Regions from separate parts of the Hydrogenophaga sp. 5NK40-0174 genome, predicted to be linked through region 1. Evidence: predicted binding sites of a transcription regulator. Region 1 holds the regulator's gene; each other region holds the start of a gene.

Evidence for each region. The regulator sigma-54, encoded in region 1, starts transcription at its own class of promoters, with help from an activator protein. The targets are predictions, from matches to a motif close to TGGCANGNAANCTGCTTT.
Region 2: ABWV89_RS09300 (CmpA/NrtA family ABC transporter substrate-binding protein) is a predicted target of sigma-54. The motif match lies at 3,074-3,091, and genes of this name have one in related genera.
Region 3: ABWV89_RS07230 (ammonium transporter) is a predicted target of sigma-54. The motif match lies at 2,056-2,073, and genes of this name have one in related genera.

Annotation. Positions count from the first base shown of each region.
Region 1 is NZ_BAABWG010000007.1:19,173-25,355, reverse strand. It holds gene argS (arginine--tRNA ligase) at 1-112, shown strand, start outside; gene ABWV89_RS18105 (SPOR domain-containing protein) at 156-788, shown strand; gene ABWV89_RS18100 (thiol:disulfide interchange protein DsbA/DsbL) at 879-1,505, shown strand; gene lptA (lipopolysaccharide transport periplasmic protein LptA) at 1,653-2,285, shown strand; gene lptB (LPS export ABC transporter ATP-binding protein) at 2,327-3,076, shown strand; gene rpoN (RNA polymerase factor sigma-54) at 3,156-4,796, shown strand; gene ABWV89_RS18080 (THUMP domain-containing class I SAM-dependent RNA methyltransferase) at 4,876-6,183, shown strand, end outside.
Region 2 is NZ_BAABWG010000002.1:765,500-771,682, forward strand. It holds gene ABWV89_RS09290 (ABC transporter ATP-binding protein) at 1-474, opposite strand, end outside; gene ABWV89_RS09295 (ABC transporter permease) at 532-1,503, opposite strand; gene ABWV89_RS09300 (CmpA/NrtA family ABC transporter substrate-binding protein) at 1,507-2,874, opposite strand; gene ABWV89_RS09305 (nitrate- and nitrite sensing domain-containing protein) at 3,286-4,602, opposite strand; gene ABWV89_RS09310 (substrate-binding domain-containing protein) at 4,738-5,430, opposite strand; gene cobA (uroporphyrinogen-III C-methyltransferase) at 5,630-6,183, opposite strand, start outside.
Region 3 is NZ_BAABWG010000002.1:337,584-343,766, forward strand. It holds gene ABWV89_RS07225 (bifunctional aminoglycoside phosphotransferase/ATP-binding protein) at 1-561, opposite strand, end outside; gene ABWV89_RS07230 (ammonium transporter) at 784-1,986, opposite strand; gene ABWV89_RS07235 (alpha/beta hydrolase family protein) at 2,383-3,264, shown strand; gene ABWV89_RS07240 (hypothetical protein) at 3,387-4,247, shown strand; gene cutA (divalent-cation tolerance protein CutA) at 4,263-4,577, opposite strand; gene ABWV89_RS07250 (DUF5329 family protein) at 4,688-5,017, opposite strand; gene ABWV89_RS07255 (bacteriohemerythrin) at 5,088-5,576, opposite strand; gene ABWV89_RS07260 (HDOD domain-containing protein) at 5,608-6,183, opposite strand, start outside.

The DNA.
Region 1 (6,183 bases):
GGTGGAGGACGAAGCGATCAAGCTGGCCCGACTGGCACTGGTCGCGGCCACCGCGCAGGTGTTGCACAATGGTCTGGCTGTGCTGGGCGTGAGTGCGCCCGAGAAAATGTAAGGCAACCCGCTGTCGATAGCGGCTGTCCAACCTGAGCACCAACATGACACCACTTTCATCTTCTTCTGCCTCTGCCCGCCACCAACGCGGCGGAACCCTGCTGGGTTTCGTGATCGGCGTCGTGGTGGGGCTGGCCATCGCACTTGTGGTCGCGGTGTACGTCACGCGCGTGCCCATTCCGTTCGTCGAACGGTCCCTGTCCCGGACCGCCGAACAGGATGCGCAAGAGGCTGAGCGCAACAAGGGCTGGAACCCCAACTCGGTCCTGGGCGGCCAGGAAACCACAGTGGCCCCGCCACCCGAGCCGCCTGCACAGCCTGGCGTCACCGCACAGCCCGAGAGTGGCAATGCGACAGAAGGTGACCCTCTGGGTGACTTCGTCCGCTCGCGAACGGCCTCTACCAGCCCTTCGGCAGACGGGCTGGTCAACCAGAGCGATCCGTACACCTACTTTGTCCAGGCCGGCGCTTTCAGCTCGGCGGGCGACGCTGAAAACCAGCGTGCCCGTCTGGGCATGATGGGCATGGTCGCTGGCGTATCCGAGCGCAGCCAGGATGGCCGGACCGTCTACCGCGTCCGCATCGGGCCGTTCGAGGAGAAGTCCATGGCAGATGCCACCCGCGAGCAGCTGGTGGTCAATGGCGTGGACGCCGTTCTCGTGCGACTGCGCCGCTGAAGGCGTGATGGGCCGCGGGCAAGTTGAGAGGAACTTTGCCAGGCCACAAGAGACCAACGAATTTTTGATCAGGATCGAGAGGAGCCGAGCATGCAGCGTCGTTTGTTTTCCCAGTCACTGGTGAGTGCAGCCGTTCTGGGGTCAGGTCTGGCGAATGCGCAGGCACAGGTGTTCACGCCAGGCAAGCACTACCGGGTGCTGAAGGACCCGGTGCTGACAGACGTGCCCACGGGAAAAATCGAGGTGCTCGAATTCTTCTCTTACGGATGCCCCCACTGCTTCAACTTCGAGCCGCCCATGGAAAAGTGGAAGGCCGAGCAGAAAGATGACATCGTGGTCCGCCGTGTGCATGTGGCTTTCAACGCGCGCTTTGTGCCGTTGCAGCAGTTGTACTACTCGCTGGAAGCGATGGACCTGGTGGAGAAGTTGCACTACAAGTTCTTCCAGGCATGGCACACCGAGAAAAAGCGACTGGGCGATGCCAACAGCATTGCTGACTGGGTCGCGAGCCAGGGTGTGGATCGCGCCAAGTTCGTGGCGGTCTACAACTCTTTCGGCGTGGCAGGCAAGGCCAAGCGAGCCGTGCAGGTTCAGGACGCCTATCAGGTCGAAGGCACGCCTGCTGTGACGGTGGCGGGCCGCTTCTACATTCCCGGTCAAGGACCTCGCACCTTGCAAGTGGCGTCCCAGCTGATTGATGAAGTCCGCAAGGGCTGAGATCTGATCTTCAAACCATTGGCTGACGAGCAATGGGCTGCCTTCGGGCGGCCCTTGTCACTTTTTTATGGTGTGATTGCCAAGTCACCCCCCGCATACCAGCGATAAATCGCTACAATGAATGCAAGTTTCGTGCCCTGTACTGCCATGACGCCTGTAACATTTCCCACATCTCTGATCCGCTCGACCCTTCTGGTTGGTGTTGCCCTGCTCGCCAATGGTGTTGCGCTGGCTGAAAAAGCCGACAAGGACAAGCCCATGAACATTGAAGCTGACGCGCTGCGCTATGACGACGCCCGCCAGACCAGCATCTTCAGCGGCAAGGTCCTGATCACCAAAGGCACGATCACCATGCGCGGAGACTCCCTGCGGGTTCGTCAGGACGATCAGGGCAACCAGCGAGGCGTGCTGGTGGGCAAGGGAAGCAATCCGGGCTTCTTCCGCCAGAAGCGCGAAGGCTTGGATGAGTACATTGAAGGGGAAGGCAACAAGATCGTCTACGACAGCCAGAAGCAGACGGTGACTTTCACCGGGCAGGCTGTGCTGCGCCGCTTCCGCGGTGCTCAGCTCAATGACGAGAGTGCGGGCAATGAAATTGTCTACAACAGTGAGACAGAGGTGTTCACTGTCAAGGGTGGCAAGGGTGCCCAGACGGAGAGCAACCCGAGCGGCCGTGTTCGGGCCATGCTCACCCCCATTCCTCAGGACAAGACCAGCGAGCCATCGGCTCCGCCGGCGCAGCTCAAGTCTTCCGAGAAGCTCAACGAGAAGACTCCGTGAGCGAAAGCGACGCATTGCTCGAGCCGGCATCGCCGCCGGCCATGGCTGTCGAGAGTCGTCTGGACGTTCGGGGCCTGAAAAAATCCTATGGCAGCCGAAAGGTCGTCAAGGATGTCTCACTCTCGGTTGACAAGGGTGAGGTCGTGGGATTGCTCGGACCAAACGGTGCAGGCAAGACCACCTCTTTTTACATGATCGTCGGATTGCTGCGCGCTGACGGCGGCGAAATCACCCTGGATGGAAAGCGCATCGAACGCTTGCCTATCCACCGACGGGCTCGCCTCGGGTTGGGCTACCTGCCGCAGGAAGCATCCATCTTTCGCAAACTCACCGTCGAGCAAAATGTCCGCGCGGTTCTGGAGTTGCAGGTGGATGTGGCCGGACAACCCTTGTCCGAGCTGGAAATCAATGCCCGGCTGGACCAGTTGCTCAAGGATTTGAGGGTGGACCACTTGCGCGCTTCCCCGGCCCCAGCGCTCTCCGGCGGGGAGCGCCGCCGCGTCGAGATCGCGCGAGCCCTGGCCACCAGTCCACGGTTCATCTTGCTCGACGAGCCTTTTGCCGGTATCGATCCCATCGCCGTGATCGAGATCCAGCAAATCATCAGCTTCCTCAAGTCGCGTGGCATCGGTGTCCTGATCACGGACCACAACGTGCGAGAGACGCTTGGCATTTGTGATCACGCCTACATCATCTCGGATGGTCAGGTCCTTGCCAGCGGGACAACGCAGGAAATTGTGGACAACGCAGATGTTCGCCGGGTGTACCTGGGCGAGCACTTCAGGATGTAGGCATGGGTGCGGGTGTGCAAGCTCAACGACAACGGTTGTACGCTGGCGATGGTCTGCGCGTGCGGCTGGTGTGGGGCTCATGAAGCAAGGCCTTTCGCTACGCGTCTCCCAGCATCTGGCGCTGACCCCTCAACTGCAGCAGTCGATCCGGCTGTTGCAGTTGTCTACGCTGGAGATGGCGCAGGAAGTCGAGCAAATGCTCGACGAGAACCCCTTTCTCGAGCGCGCCGACGACGCGGCCGAACGAGAGGAGTTCGGGCTCGATCAGTCGGATGCGCAGGTGAGCTCAGGAGAGCAGGCCGTCGAAATCGACGCCGCCCAGAGCACTGAGACCGATGCCGGTCCTTCTGCAACAAAGGATGGCACATCCACTTCTGACACTGCACAAGAGGCGCGCGAGGAAGCTGCGGAATTGCGTGCCGATGGTGACGCGCCCGTGGAGGAGAGCTGGGAAGGGGATGGCAGCGTCGACGTGGCGCCCGATGACGGCGAGTGGGGGGGGGATGCGCCAGCGCGCAACGCCGGAAGCGGCGATGGGGGGGATGAGGTCTCCGCCATGGATCTGGCCAGCGCCCACGAGACCCTGTATGACTTCCTGCACCAGCAAGCCCGCTGCATGCGTCTGAGTGACGACGATCAGGCCGCGCTGTATTTCCTGATTGAGTCGCTCAACGACGACGGCTATCTTGAAGATGACCTCATGTCGCTGGCGCTCGATTGGTGGCGCCTCAAACACGGTGCGGGCGAGCCCCCTCCAGGTGTGGAGCAGCTGGAGGAGGCTGAAGAGCAGCTGCGCACGGCCCTGGCCTGGTTGCAGCATCTCGAGCCGGCAGGCGTGGGTGCTCGCGATCTGAGCGAGTGTCTGCGGCTGCAGATCATGGAATTGCGCAATACGCCCGAGGCCCAGGCAGCCTTGCAGCTTTGCGACCAGCCGCTGGAGCTGGTCGCCAAGCGGGACGTCAAACGGCTGAGCGCCCAGTGTTCCCTGCCAGCAGAACTGGTGAAGTCTGCCCTGGCACTGATTGCCGGCCTGGAGCCCAAGCCCGGACGGCGTTTCGTCAACGTCGATCAGATGGTGGTCGTGCCGGACGTGATCGTCAGTCGGTCGGGGCGTGGCTTCAAGGTGCAGCTCAACCCTGATGTGATGCCCAAGGTGCGGGTTCAGGATGCCTATGCGGGCGCCATGAGACAGAGCCGCGGCGGCACAAAAGACGCCAATGCCGACAGTGGGGGCTATGCCGCCATGCAACAGCGGTTGCAGGAAGCACGGTGGTTCCTCAAGAACATCCAGCAGCGCTTTGACACCATCTTGCGTGTCTCAACCGCCATTGTCGAGCGGCAGCGCAATTTCTTCATGCACGGCGAGCTGGCCATGCGCCCTCTGGTCTTGCGCGAGATCGCTGACGAGCTGGGCTTGCATGAGTCCACCATCAGCCGTGTGACCACGGCCAAGTACATGGCCACGCCATTCGGCACCTATGAGCTCAAGTACTTCTTTGGCTCTTCCCTGGGAACGGAAACGGGAGGCAACGCGTCCAGCACAGCGGTGCGAGCGCTGCTCAAGCAATTCATCGCCTCCGAAGAACCCAGCAAGCCGTTGTCCGACAATCAGCTTTCTGCCATGCTGCGCGAGCAGGGTATTGAGTGTGCGCGCCGAACCGTGGCCAAATACCGGGAATCGTTGCGGATCGCTCCGGCCAATCTACGCAAGGCGCTTTGAGCTCCGCCTTCTGAACCGGACCCTATGGCTCCCAGGTCGCGGGTGAACGCGACTTGTCTTGAACAGTCAAATCCATCGCATGAATCAGTTGGACATCTTTCTGCCCTGCGCGGCCGGCGTCGAAGCATTTCTTGAAGCCGAGGTCCGCCGGCTCGTCGGAGCAGACGAGCCGGTTCGCGCGGTCCGTGCTGGCGTGCAGGTGCGCACGTCGTGGCGCAATGCCATGCTGCTCAATCTTCACAGCCGCCTGGCTCAGCGCGTGCTGGTTCGCCTGTGGAACGGGCGCTACCGGCAAGAAGAGGACCTGTACGACGCCGCCTCCAGCGTCGCCTGGGAGATCTGGTTCGACCCTGATCAAACACTCAAGGTTGAGATCACGGCGCAGCACAGCCCGCTCAAGAGCCTGAACTTTGCCGCACTGAAGATCAAGGATGCCGTCTGTGACCGGTTTCGCGCCAAGCGCGGCGAACGACCCAGCGTGGACACAAGGTGGCCGGATGTGCGGGTGTTCGCCCACCTGACGGCTGACGAGCTGACGCTCTATATCGACACCACGGGCGAGCCCTTGTTCAAGCGGGGCTGGCGAGAAGACAAGGGCGATGCGCCGCTGAAGGAAACCCTGGCCGCAGCCATGATCGCTGCGACGGGGTGGGACGACCAGGCCCGTGCGGCCGAGTCGGTGGACGACATCCCTCCGCTGTACGACCCTTGTTGCGGCAGCGGCACGGTGGTCATTGAAGCGGCGCAAATGGCTTTGAACATTGCGCCAGGCCTGCAGCGGCGATTCGCTTTTGAAAAACTGATCCCTTGCCAACAGCACGTGTGGCAGTCGCTCAAGGACCAGGCAGCAAAAGCGCGAAGGCAATGGCCGGACGGGCATTCGCCTATCGTGTTTGGCAGCGATGTGGCTTTCCGTATGGTCGACTTTGCACAGCGCAATGCTGAGCGTGCGGGCGTGGCATTTGCCGTGCAACTGCGCGGAGGCGATGCACTGGAACGCCGTCCCCCTACCGAGACTCCCGGTGTGTTGCTGCTCAATCCGCCCTATGGCGAACGCATTGCGGCCGCCGGTGCCGCCGGTCAGGATGCCCGAACCAGAGCCTCTACACGCGCCGCAGGCGGCAGGGCGCCGAGGGTGTTCACCGTGGGCGCCAATGGGGCTGCTTCAGCTTCTCCTGCGGGCCGCGAAGGTTTTCAGAGCAGCGACGGCACAGAGAGCGACAGCGATACCTTTTTTGAACGCCTGTCCGCGCACTGGAAGAGTCACTACGCTGGCTGGACGGCCTGGTTGCTCACGCCTGACAGCAAGCTGCCGGGCAAGATGCGCTTCAAGGCTTCGCGTCGCGTGCCGCTGTGGAATGGTCCCATCGAATGCCGCCTGTTTCGC
Region 2 (6,183 bases), on a different contig from region 1:
GTCGATGGCGGGCGTGAGGCCCACCATGGACACATAGTGCTTGACCAGATCTCCGCGCTCGGAGGCACTCATCGAACCATTGACCCGGTCGACCGCCAGCGATACGTTCTCACGAACGCTCAGCCATGGCATGAGGGAGTAGCTCTGAAACACAATGCCTCGGTCAGGCCCCGGGCCGGTGATGGCATCGCCATTCTTGAGCACTTCGCCCGAATCAGCCTGGGTCAGGCCTGCGAGCAGGTTGATAAGCGTGGTCTTGCCGGTTCCGGAGAAGCCGACGATGGCCACGAACTCGCCGGGCTCCACCCGCAAGCTGAGGTCTTTGAGTACCTCGGTGCGGCTGGATCCGCTGCCGTAGCCCTTGCACACGTTGCGCAGTTCCAGCGCAGCAGTGCCAGGGACCGCCTCAAGCTGAGGCGTGTCATGTGAGGCAGCGGTATCGAGAATGGCTTGGGGCATGGCAATGGCGTTCATGTCGGCTCCTGAGGCCTGTTCACACTTCTTGTGCGTGCGAATGGGGTGAAGCGGGAATCAGCGGTGAGAGACGAGGTTTTGCAGGGTTTGCATCAGGCGGTCCAGGGCAAAGCCGATGGCACCGATGGTGAAAACGGCAACCATGATCCGGCTGAGCGAGTCCGAACTGCCGTTCTGGAACTCGTCCCAGACAAACTTGCCCAGACCCGGGTTTTGCGCCAGCATTTCGGCAGCGATCAGAACCATCCAGCCCACACCCAGCGAGAGGCGCATGCCGGTGAAGATATAGGGCAGGGCAGAGGGCAGAATGACTTTGCGGATGCGGGTGCCCAGAGGAAGCTGCAACACCTTGCCCACGTTGACCAGGTCCTTGTCAACGGAGGACACACCAATGGCAGTGTTGATCAGTGTGGTCCACAGGGAGCACAGCGTCACGGTGATGGCCGAGATCAGGAAGGACTTCTCGAACATGGGTTCGCCGGTGGTGACGTAGACCGCAGAGACGATCAGGGTCACGATGGGCAGCCAGGCCAGCGGAGAGACGGGGCGGAACAATTGCACCAGCGGATTGATGGCGGCCTGCACCACCTTGGAGGTACCGGCCAGAATGCCCAGCGGCACAGCCACCAGTGTGGCAAGCATGAAGCCCACGAACACCGTCTTCAGGCTGGTGATGATCTGATCGAAATAGGTGGCCTTGCCTGTCCAGGGGAAGATGCGAGGCTCGTAGTTGGGATCGTCAGCCAAACGCTCGGCGTTGCGCTCTTCCTGGCGCTCGTAGAAGGCGGCTTCCCGCTTTCTCTCCGAGAAATGCTCCTTGACAAGAACCATGGCCTGCTCTGAGACTTTGACCGGTCCCGGGACGGCGCCCAGGCTGGTCTGAATCCGGGCCGCCGTGAAAGACCACAAGGCCATGAAGAGAACCAGAGCGATCAGGGGTACGCCCAGGTTCATCACCAGGGCGCGGGCCAGTTCCTTGGGATCGCGCAGGGCGGCAGCACCGCCGAAGAGTTTGGCTGCGATTTCCATGATTTACACCTTGTCGTTGGCCTTCAGGCCGATCTTGAACTGGGAGAGGTAGTCGTTGGGCTTCTTGCCGTCATAGGCCACGCCGTCAATGAAACCGTTGTCCACCGGCTTGTAGCCATCGGTCTTGGGCAGGTCGCTCGCCTTGATCTTTCCGTCGGCAACCAGTGCGTTGGCGGCTTCCATGTACACATCCGGGCGGTACACCTTCTTGGCCACGTCGTGGTACCAGCTGTCTGGCTTGGATTCGGTGATCTGACCCCAGCGGCGCATCTGCGTGAGGTACCACACCGCGTCGCTGTAGAACGGGTAGGTCGCGTACTTGCGGAAGAAGATGTTGAAGTCCGGCGCAGGGCGCTTGTCACCCTTCTCGTATTCGAAGGTGCCGGTCATGCTGTTGGCAATGACCTTGGCGTCTGCACCGACGTATTGCGACTTGGACAGGATCTTGACGGCTTCCTCGCGGTTTTCAGGCGAAGCGTCGAGCCACTGGCCAGCGCGGATCAGGGCCTTGACCACGGCAACGTGAGAATTGGGGTACTTCTTGGCCCAGTCGGCGGTGACACCGAAGACCTTCTCGGGGTTGTTCTTCCAGATTTCGTGGTCGGTGATCACCGGCACACCAATGCCCTTGAACACGGCTTGCTGGTTCCAGGGCTCGCCCACGCAGTAGCCGTGAATGGTGCCGGCTTCCATGGTGGCGGGCATTTGCGGTGGTGGCGTGACGGACAGCAGCACATCGGCCTTGGACGTGCCGGAGATATCCGATGCGGTGTAGTAGCCAGGGTTGAGGCCGCCAGCAGCCAGCCAGTAGCGCAGTTCGTAGTTGTGGGTCGAGACGGGAAAGACCATGCCCATCTTGAACTGCTTGCCTTCCTTCTTCCAGGCATCGACGACCTTCTTGAGTGCGTCGGCCTTGATGGGATGCTCGACCTTGCCGTCTTTCACGGGCAGGTGCTTCTTCATTTCCGCCCACACCTCGTTGGAGACGGTGATGCCGTTGCCGTTGAGGTCCATGCTGAAGGCGGTCACGATGTCGGCCTTGGTGCCGAAACCGATGGTGGCGCCCAGAGGCTGGCCGGCAAGCATGTGCGCGCCGTCGAGCTGGCCGTCGATCACGCGGTCAAGCAGAACCTTCCAGTTGGCCTGTGCTTCAAGGGTGACGAAAAGGCCTTCTTCTTCAAAGAAGCCTTTCTCATAGGCGATCACCAGAGGGGCGCAGTCGGTCAGCTTGATGAAGCCAAACTTCAAGGCTTCTTTTTCGGGGTACTTGCCTTTGGCCATGGCCAGCGGGCTGATGCCGGCAGCGCCCGCAAGGGCAAGAGCGCTTGCAGTGAACTGGCGGCGGCTGAAACGGCTGGAAGCGTCGGACATGTGGAACTCCTTGGTGCGTGAGACAGAGGATGAAATGAATCGGAAAACAGATTTCGGAAGTCCGGCCGGACAGGTCGCCAACGAAAACGGCGCCCACCTCGCTCCTCCCTGACGGGGGGAAGGTGGACGCCGTTGTCCTGGTGGCCCTGGCAGGCCGGGTGCGGAATCACCGCCTTTGGTGTTTCCGCTTGTCCTGTTCAGAGCACAGACCGTGCCAGATTAGGGTTTTCACGGGCGAAATACCTCTAAGTGTCTGATTTGTATCGATAAAAAAACCCAGACCATCGCCGGAAAGTGCTCTCATGGTGCGTTCAAGAGCGTGCGCGACTGGTGGTCAGCTACGCTTTTTGGTGCTGATTTCCCTGTCACTGACGGCGTGGCGCTGCACCGCAACAGTGCAGGCTGCACATTTCACCGGCTTGGGGCAGGTGTCGGCAGCACGTCGGCCATGGCGAGCACGGCGTTAGCAACGTCAATCAGTCGCCGGTTCTGGTTCATCGCCATCTGGCGCATGGTTTTGTGCGCCTCATCTTCGGTCAGCCGTCGGTGCGCCATCAGCAGGCCCTTGGCTCGCTCGATGACTTTGCGTTCGTTCAGGCTTGCCCGGGCTGCCTCGAGCTCTTCGTTCATGGTCTGGAGCTGCCGTGCCTGGTCGCGAACCATGTCCAGGATGCTCTTCTCCAATTCAGTGCCACCGGCGCTGGCGCCGGCTTCGGGGTCGGAGGAGATTCTGTTGGCGGGCAGCGTTGCGGTTGAAGCGCTGGTCTGGGCGAAAAAGTGACGCGCTGCCTGCTCCTGAGCGGCGGGGGAGGCCAGTGGCGCCTTGGCGACCAGCTCGAAGCGGGCAAGTTCGTTCTTGCTGATCTGAATGCGCTTTTCACACAGGATCTTGAGTTCAGACGCCAGTGCATCCTCGACCAGCTTCATGGCTTCGATCCGATCGGTGCAGGCGTCAAACCAGCGCTGGCTGCAGTCTGTGCTCAGTGGTCCGCCGTCTGCGCTTTCGAGCAAGGCTTTGCGAAGACGTTGCAGTTCCTGGGGCATCACGGCCAGCGAGGCAGACCGGGCCCAGACATTCAGGACCGCTTCGTCAGCGAAATTCAGAAAGACAGTGAAGTTGCGCTCCTGGGACTCGATCAGGTGAATCAGGTGCTCTTGCTGGTTCCGGTCCGCCTTGCCGGAGGCAAACAACGCAGCACCAGCGGCCCGTTCCTGGCCGGCGAGCTCCTTGCCTTGCATGAGGTTGAACATGGCCACCAGGCAGTTGGAAATGTCCGGCTCGGCCGACGCGTCGGCTGCTTCGAAGACCATGGAAAGCAGTGCATCCACCAGGCGAATGAAGGCGACAGTCGCGCCGGCTGGCTTCAGTCCCTTGCGGGAGACGTCCTGGCGAAGAAAAGGCAGGGCATCCAGGCCTTGCAAGGCCAGGGCAATGCGGTTGAGCACCCGGGGACGATGGAGTACGGGTTCGTCGGCTTCCACCATTTCCGCCAGGCAGATGCGCAGGCGTGCCTCGCTGCGCACGCTGTCTTCAGTCTGTTTCTCGAGGGCGGTGGCCCATTGGTCATCACCCGAAGCCAGAAAAAGGTTGGAGAGTCCACGCTCGCGTTGAAGCGAGTGCACCAGCTGAGCGCTTGCGCTGACCAGCGCGCTGGTCTGGGCCAGCTGCTCCAGGTGGGCGATTTCGCTTTGTTTGGCAGCGACGAGAAAGTGAAGGCCGGAGGGCATATGCGTCAAGATGGGTACCGGGGGCTGAAGGCAAAGCCCCGTATTGTGCCGAATCAGGCACGCTTCATCTGAACGCTTGCAACTTGTATGCCGGCCTGTCGGCCGTCGGGCAGCCGGACGGTGGTACCCGGCCTGTCAGGCCGGCTCCATCCCGTGGTTGCGCTTGATGTCCGCCGTTTCAGGGGAGGTCACGTATGCCAGCCACAGTCGCGCCGCGTCGCCATTGCGGCACTTGGCCCCTCTGGCGGCGCTGAAGATGGTGGTGATCTGGGCTCTGGGGGGCAACGGGCCCAGCACGTCGATGCCTTCGACATTCTTGAGCTCGCTGTATTGCTGGAATCCCAGGGCGACCTTGCCTTCGGCCACCAGAGAGCCGACAGCGATGCCAGGTGGCGGGGTGACGAGCTTGGCATTGACCTGATCGGCGATCTCCCAGCGTTCGAACAGCTCTGCGAGCGCCGTTCCGCTAGGGCCGGTGGAATACCCGATCGTCTTGGCCGCCAGCACCGCCTGCTTGAGGGCTTCCTCATCGGCAATGGAAGGGTGAGGCTCGCCTGACCGGACCGCCACGGCCACGCCCGAGCGCACCATGGGCACCACGCTGGAGGCCACCACCTGATTGTTGTTGGCCAGCTTCTTCAGTGCGCCGCTGGCCAGCATGACCACGTCGTAGGGTTCGCCTGCGGCGACGCGCTTGGCCGCATCGATGCCGCCGACAGATTCCACGTCGATGAGGATGCCTGGATTGGCCGATTCAAAGGCGTTGGCCAGTTCGTTGAGAAGGGCCTTGGTGGCCATGGAGGATATGACAGTGACGGTGGTGGTCATATTGTCGATTATGAGGAGTCAGCAGAGTCAATCGGTTCTTGGCGGAAAGTAGCCCGCCTCGAATTTTCATTTTCTGCGCATTCTCTCTCAAACCGAAAGACTCTCTGACGTCCGGTAGATCATCCCGGAGGCGATCATTCACGACGTGCGAGCACGAAAGCCGGTACTCAAGCCGCCAGGAATCACGTGTCGGCGGGGGTCAGGCCGCTGCGTGCACTGCCGCAGCAGGTTTGGATACTGCATCTCCTGCATGCTCAAGCTGTTGTCTGACAGTGACAACCTCACCGATCATCACAAGCGCGGGCGGGCGAATCTGATGACGCAGCGCCAAACCAGGCAATTCGCCGAGGGTACCGGTGATGCAGCGCTCCCTGGCGGTGGTGGCATTCTCGATCAGGGCGGCGGGCGTGCCGGCGCCCCTGCCATGCGCTTGCAACTGGCGGCAAATCTCAGGCAGGTTGTTGACGCCCATGTAGAGCACCACGGTTTGCCTGGGCCGGGCCAGCATGTCCCAGTCCATGTCCAGACCCTTGTTGTCGCGGAGATGGCCTGTGGCCAGGACCAGGGCGCACGCGTGATCCCGGTGGGTCAGGGGGATGCCCACCGACGCGGCTGCGCCCTGTGCTGCCGTCAGGCCGGGAATGACCTTGAAGGGAATCCCTGCCTGGGCCAATGCCTGGGCCTCTTCACCACCCCTGCCAAAGATGTAGCCGTCGCCCCCCTTGAGCCGAAGGACCGATTTGCCCGCGCGTG
Region 3 (6,183 bases), on a different contig from region 1:
CGAGGTGAAGTTGTCCATGGCCCAGCGCATGATGGACTCGGGCCTGCCCCATCGATCGTCGGGCGGCGTACTGCCTGCGGTGGACTGAATGCGGACCAGGTCACGCGCCAGTTGGGTGAGATGGGTCGCCGACAATGCTCCGCGCTGACAGACAGCGTCCAGCTGCTGCTCGCCATCAAAGCGGCGCATCTTGACGGCGTACTCTGTCGCATCAGATGGGCAGGTGTCGACGGCTCCCCAGCGAGGCGCTTCGGGCGTCCCCACAATTGGCAAGACACCAAGGTACATGTCTTGACCCGAGTCTTTTTCCACGGCCAAGCGTCGGTTGATCTCCACCTCGCGAAAGCAGTCAGCCCGGCGCTTCTCCAGCGTGGAGAAATCCATGAAGGGCAAATGCACCGGCTTCTTGATCTTGTAGGCGAATTCACCCGCTAGCAAAACCCAGGCGCCGTGGGTTTCCCTGAGGTGTATGCCGTCTGGCGTGGCATGACGGAAAGCGGCACTGCGTAGCAGTGAGCGAATCAGTGCAGGCTGTTGATCATTGGATGGGTGGCTGCTCATGATCTGGCTTCATGGCGCTTGTGCAGCGGTATTGAAGGGAGTGGAGAAGCGATGATGTCCATGGCTGACGGATAGTGTCAGTGAGCTTGGCTTCCCTGGCAGCGCAGCGCGGGATGGGACTGACCAGTTTGCCATTGTTATGCCCAGTGTTCAGGGGCAAAAAAAATGGAGCGCCCGGTGGACGCTCCATTTTTTGAATCTGCCATCGTGGACAGCGCTGGTTCACCAGCTGACTTCGCGGTCTGGCGTTGCGCTGATCCTGTGAATGGTGAGGTCGGCGCCTTCGTATTCCTCTTCCTGGCTCAGGCGAATACCCATGACGGCTTTGAGTACGCCGTAGACAACAGCGCCGCCGATGACTGCCCAGGTAACGCCCGCGACCGTGCCGATGAGCTGGGCGGCGAATGAAACGCCACCCATGCCGCCGAGCGACTGTTGTCCAAAGATGCCTGCGGCAATGCCGCCCCATGCGCCACATATCCCGTGCAGCGGCCAGACGCCCAGAACATCATCGATCTTCCAGCGGTTTTGCGTCAGGGTGAACATCACGACGAACAGGCCACCTGCCATCGCGCCCACGGCCAGCGCGCCAACCGGGTGCATCAGGTCTGAGCCGGCACACACGGCCACCAGCCCGGCCAGAGGACCGTTGTGGACGAAGCCCGGGTCATTTTTGCCGAGCACGAGGGCTGCCAGCGTGCCGCCGACCATGGCCATGAGTGAATTGACTGCCACCAGGCCTGAGATGTTCTCCAGTGTCTGCGCACTCATGACGTTGAACCCGAACCAGCCCACGCACAGTATCCAGGCGCCCAGCGCCAGGAACGGGATGTTGGATGGAGGGTGTGCCGAGACAGCGCCATCCTTGCGATACCGGTTGGAGCGGGCGCCAAGGAGAACGACGGCCGGCAGGGCGATCCATCCACCGACAGCGTGGACCACGACAGAACCGGCGAAATCGTGGAAGGCAGCTCCCGTGGTGGCTTCTATCCAGTCCTGGAAGCCGAAATGGGCGTTCCAGACGATACCTTCGAAAAACGGATAGACGAAACCGACGATGAGTGCAGTGGCAATCAGTTGCGGCCAGAACTTGGCTCGCTCGGCAATGCCACCCGAAATGATGGCCGGGATGGCTGCAGCGAAGGTCAGCAGAAAGAAGAACTTGACCAGCTCGTAGCCGTTTTTCTGTGCCAGCGTTTCCGCGCCAACGAAGAAAGAGGTGCCGTAGGCCACGCCGTAGCCGACCAGGAAATAGACAACGGTCGAGACAGAGAAGTCGACCAGGATCTTGATGAGTGCGTTGACCTGGTTTTTCTTGCGAACAGTGCCCACTTCCAGAAAAGCGAACCCGGCGTGCATGGCCAGAACCATGATGCCACCGAGCAAGATGAACAAGGTGTCTGCGCCCTGTTTTAGTGCGTCCATGAGAGTTTCCGTGCGTGAATATCCGAATTGGTGCGAAAAAACCGCCTTTGGGGCGGATTGCACCAATTGAAAGCAATATTCAGGCCAGATGTTTCATGATGGTGCGATTCTGACGGTCGGTTGAGAGTTGCGAAGTCTGTTTTGGGGCATGGGATGCAGCCAAGGGATTGCTTGTCAGCCGCTGCAGCGTGTGGCACGCCAAGGGCGGCGTGCCGGGTTTCACCTGGTTACGGTTTTGCGGGATATCCCTCGAGTCGGGCGCAAGCTGGTACAAGCCGCGGCCAAAAGGCCTCCGTAGCATCGATTCACTTCGTTGCCCTGTGGCGGATCGCCCTCGCAGCGCAATGCAAGTGGCCGTCAAGTTCACGCATCGATTCAATGCAAGGAGACCCAGTCATGAAACACATTCCATCACCATTTCGTCGGTGGCACGCCTGCCTCGCCAAAGCCGCATTGGCCAGCTCGCTGGCACTGCTGGGTGTGGGTGCAGCCGCCGTCGAGAACGGCCCCGACCCCAGCTCGTCCTTCCTCAACGCCAGCTCAGGCCCGTACAGGGTGTCCACGGACAACGTTTCTTCTTTCAGTGCCCGCGGTTTTGGCGGGGGAACCATCTACTACCCGACGACCAGCGGGCAATACGGCGTGATCGCTGTGAGTCCTGGCTATACCGCTTCGCAGTCGAGCATTGCCTGGCTGGGTCGCCGCATGGCAACCCATGGTTTCGTTGTCATCACCATTGACACCATCACCACACTCGACCAGCCGGCCAGTCGTGCGACCCAGTTGCTTGCCGCGCTCGACCATGTTGTCAATCGCTCCAGCTCGACGGTTCGCAGCCGGGTCGACAGCAGTCGCCAGGCAGTGGCAGGTCATTCGATGGGCGGTGGCGGCTCCCTGATCGCCGCCGAGGATAACCCCTGGCTCAAGGCGGCCTATCCCATGACGCCCTGGAGCATCTCGAAGAACTTCTCCCGCAACCGGGTGCCGACCATGATCATCGGCGCAGATGGTGACACCATTGCCAACGTGTACACCCATGCTCGACCCTTCTACGACAGCCTGCCATCGAGCACGGCGAAGGCGTACGGTGAGCTCAATGGCGGATCGCACTTTTCACCCAACTTCACCAATACGCCCATCGGCCGCTACGCCGTCTCCTGGATGAAGCGCTTTGTGGATGGCGATACGCGCTACTCGCCGTACCTGTGCGGGGCGCCACACGACGCTTACGCCACCCGTTTCGTGTTTGATCGCTATCAGGAAAACTGCGATTACTGACATCGGCCCGGATCCGGGGCACGGCCTCGGATCATCGCCGGTGGCAGGTCTGAAACGCACGTTGCAGCAGGGTGAGCAGGGGAGTGGTCAACCATGGAATGGAGCCAATGATGGGCAGTCGAATGCAAGTGATTCTTGGGCAAGCACCCACCGCGCGGCCAACGGGCGCGTCCATCGCCCGGGCTCGCCTGCGCCTCGGACATGGCGCGCCAACGCTCGCGCTGGCCGCCATGGTGTGCCTGGCGATTGGTGCGATCTACTGGTCGCACGGTGATACCCGGCCCGTGGCGGCGGTGCCTGCAGCTGAGCCGGCTCAGAAGGCGCCCCACCCCTGGTGGAACGATGCTGATCTGGGTGTCGGCCATGATGCAGGGCAGACCGTGGAAGAAGGTCCGCGCGCTGCACCCGCGGAGCAAGCGGGTCAGGCCGCGGCTCGTGTACCAGCGCTTCCTGACGGGGGAGGCGAACGCCTGTTCCGGCTGGACGAGGATGGTCGCATCAAGACCGATGTGCGCATGCGCAATGGCATTGAGAGGATGGTGGCGTTGACCGAACCGGCCGAGCTGCCGCAAAAGCTGGAGGAGGCGGTGCAGGGCTTGCCGGCGGAGCAAGCCGCCGCCGCACGTGAGCTAGTGGGGCGCTTTCAGGCCTATCAGGATGCACAGCGCAGAACCTATGCGCCGGGTACCGAGCATTTGGTGCCGGAAGAGGCGCTGGCCGAGCTTGACGGGCTCAGGGCGATGCGTTCGTCCTATTTCGGAGAAGCCACAGCGGCGCAAATGTTCGGCGAAGAGGAAAAGGTGTCGCGTCGCTTGCTCGAACTGATGCGGGATGATCCCGTCCCCGATGCGCCCCTGTGGGAAAAGGCTGTGCGTGCTCAGGCGCGATTTGACCAGGAGCAGGCGGGAGGACCAGAGGCCGCAACCGAGAGCGACGACGAAGCCAGCACAGCTCAAGCAACGCGCTCGCCCATGGGGCGTTGATACGCCCGAGGTGTTTCAGGGGCTCACGTTCTCCCTGACCCAGTTGGCGTAGTCTTCTGTGGCCTCCCGCGCCGTGACGGCATAGATGGCCGGCATTTCGTAGGGGTGTGCCCTGGCCAGCCAGCGGGCCAGGGCCTGATAGCGGCCAGCCGTGGTCTTGAACATGATGCGAACCTCGTGTTCGCGCTCAACCTGTCCCTTCCATCGGTAGACACTGCGGATGGGCTCGATCTGAATGCAAGCTGCCAGGCCTTGTTCGATGGCCTCACCGGCCAGGGATTCGGCCTGGGATTCGTCGGAGACAGTGGTGTAGACGGCAAGCAGTTGCATGGCACTTTCCCTCTGTGGCAGGTCGCAGACGGCCACAGGATGCCACAGCTGGCCGATTCAGCCAACGGCAGTTCGTTTCACCATGCAACCAGCGCTGGTCGGCGGGGCTGTCAGTGCTGTTTTCGGAACAGGTGCAGCGCTTGTGTCAGCCAGTCCGCGCTCTTGAGGACATTTCCATCGCATTTGACGGTGTAGGCGGTGCCCGAATAGCTGCTCTGGGTGGCCGCCAGCCGAATGAAATCCTCTGCCGTGGCGACCATGCCTTTGCCGAGCACGTACTCGTACTTGCGTTCAATATGGGCGGCCGCCTCCGTTGACGGGTGCCAGCTTCCGTTGCGGTTGAACTGGCACGCTGAAGTCTTCACGAAGGTCAGCAGGTAGGCGATTTCAGTCCTGGCAGACGCATCTGGCTGCGCAGCCCACGCTGCCAGATGGCTCACGCCAAGAACAACGGTAGCGATCGCCAGGGGAAGGCGCCGATCACCAGAATGCAAAGCGCTCTTTCGCCGCTCAGCTGCAGGACACGCTGCCACAGCCGCTCATGGTGGCAGGCTTGATCCTGGAAGGGTCAGCCAGTGTCTCGGTGCGGCTGTCAAAACCCACTTCCTTCATGTACAGAGCCAGGCCGGCATCCATGGTGGCCGCATGCTGGGGGAACCATTCAGCCAGTGCCTGTGCCAGGCGGGTGATGATCTCGGTGTCGCCTTGCTCGTAGTGTTCGATCACGGCGCGCATCGTCTCCAGAATGGTGGCGTGGTGTGAAGCGTGGCAGTTCTCGGCTTCGAAGCCCACGGCCAGCATCCAGCGCTCCTCTTGTGCGAAGTGCTCCACAGTGTGATCCAGAAAACGCATGTACAGCGGCATCTGCTGGTCTTCCGGAGTCGCGAGGATCTCGTTGAGCATGTCCACGAACTCCTCGTGGGTCTCGTCCATGCGTTGATCGCCAGTGGCCAGCTGTGCGTTCCAGGTCAGGTCGGTGCTTGTGCTTGTGTCAGTCATGTCGCGATAGGTCTTTCATGCCGCGCCGGTATCAGATCGACGCGGACCCGGGGTTACTGGCCAGTCGTTCAGCTGCCGAATGGATGTCTTCCGAAGCGAGCAACTCTGACAGCCCCTGTAGTTGAGGGTGGTGCAGGTAGTCGCGCAAGTGGTGCATTTCGGGCGAGTCGTCCTGCCCGATATCGTACTCCCGCAATGAACTCAGGTGGCCCAAGGCCAATCGTCGCGCCAGCACCTGGCTCAGATAGGCCACCGCCATGCGGGGGGCCATCGCGGGGCTGGCCTTGTCTGCAGGCGTGACCACGATGCGCCCGGTGTGTACCACCTTGGCCGAGAGTTCGGCAGGAACTTCCCACTCCTTGAGCAGAAGGCCACCGAACTCGGCCGTGGTGAACCCCATGACATCCTGTTCCATCTTGAGGCGGGGCAGGGATTTTGTGCGAAGCCAGCGCTCACGTTGTTCGGCAGGCAGCAAGGAGGCGAATGCCAGTTCACCCACGAAGGAGAAGATGACCTGGGTGGACAGTTCGCCCAGGTCGGGCACCTTCAGGGCCTTGCCCAGGCGGCTGGCCAGATCGCTGGCCACGGCGGTGGCACGCCAAATGGC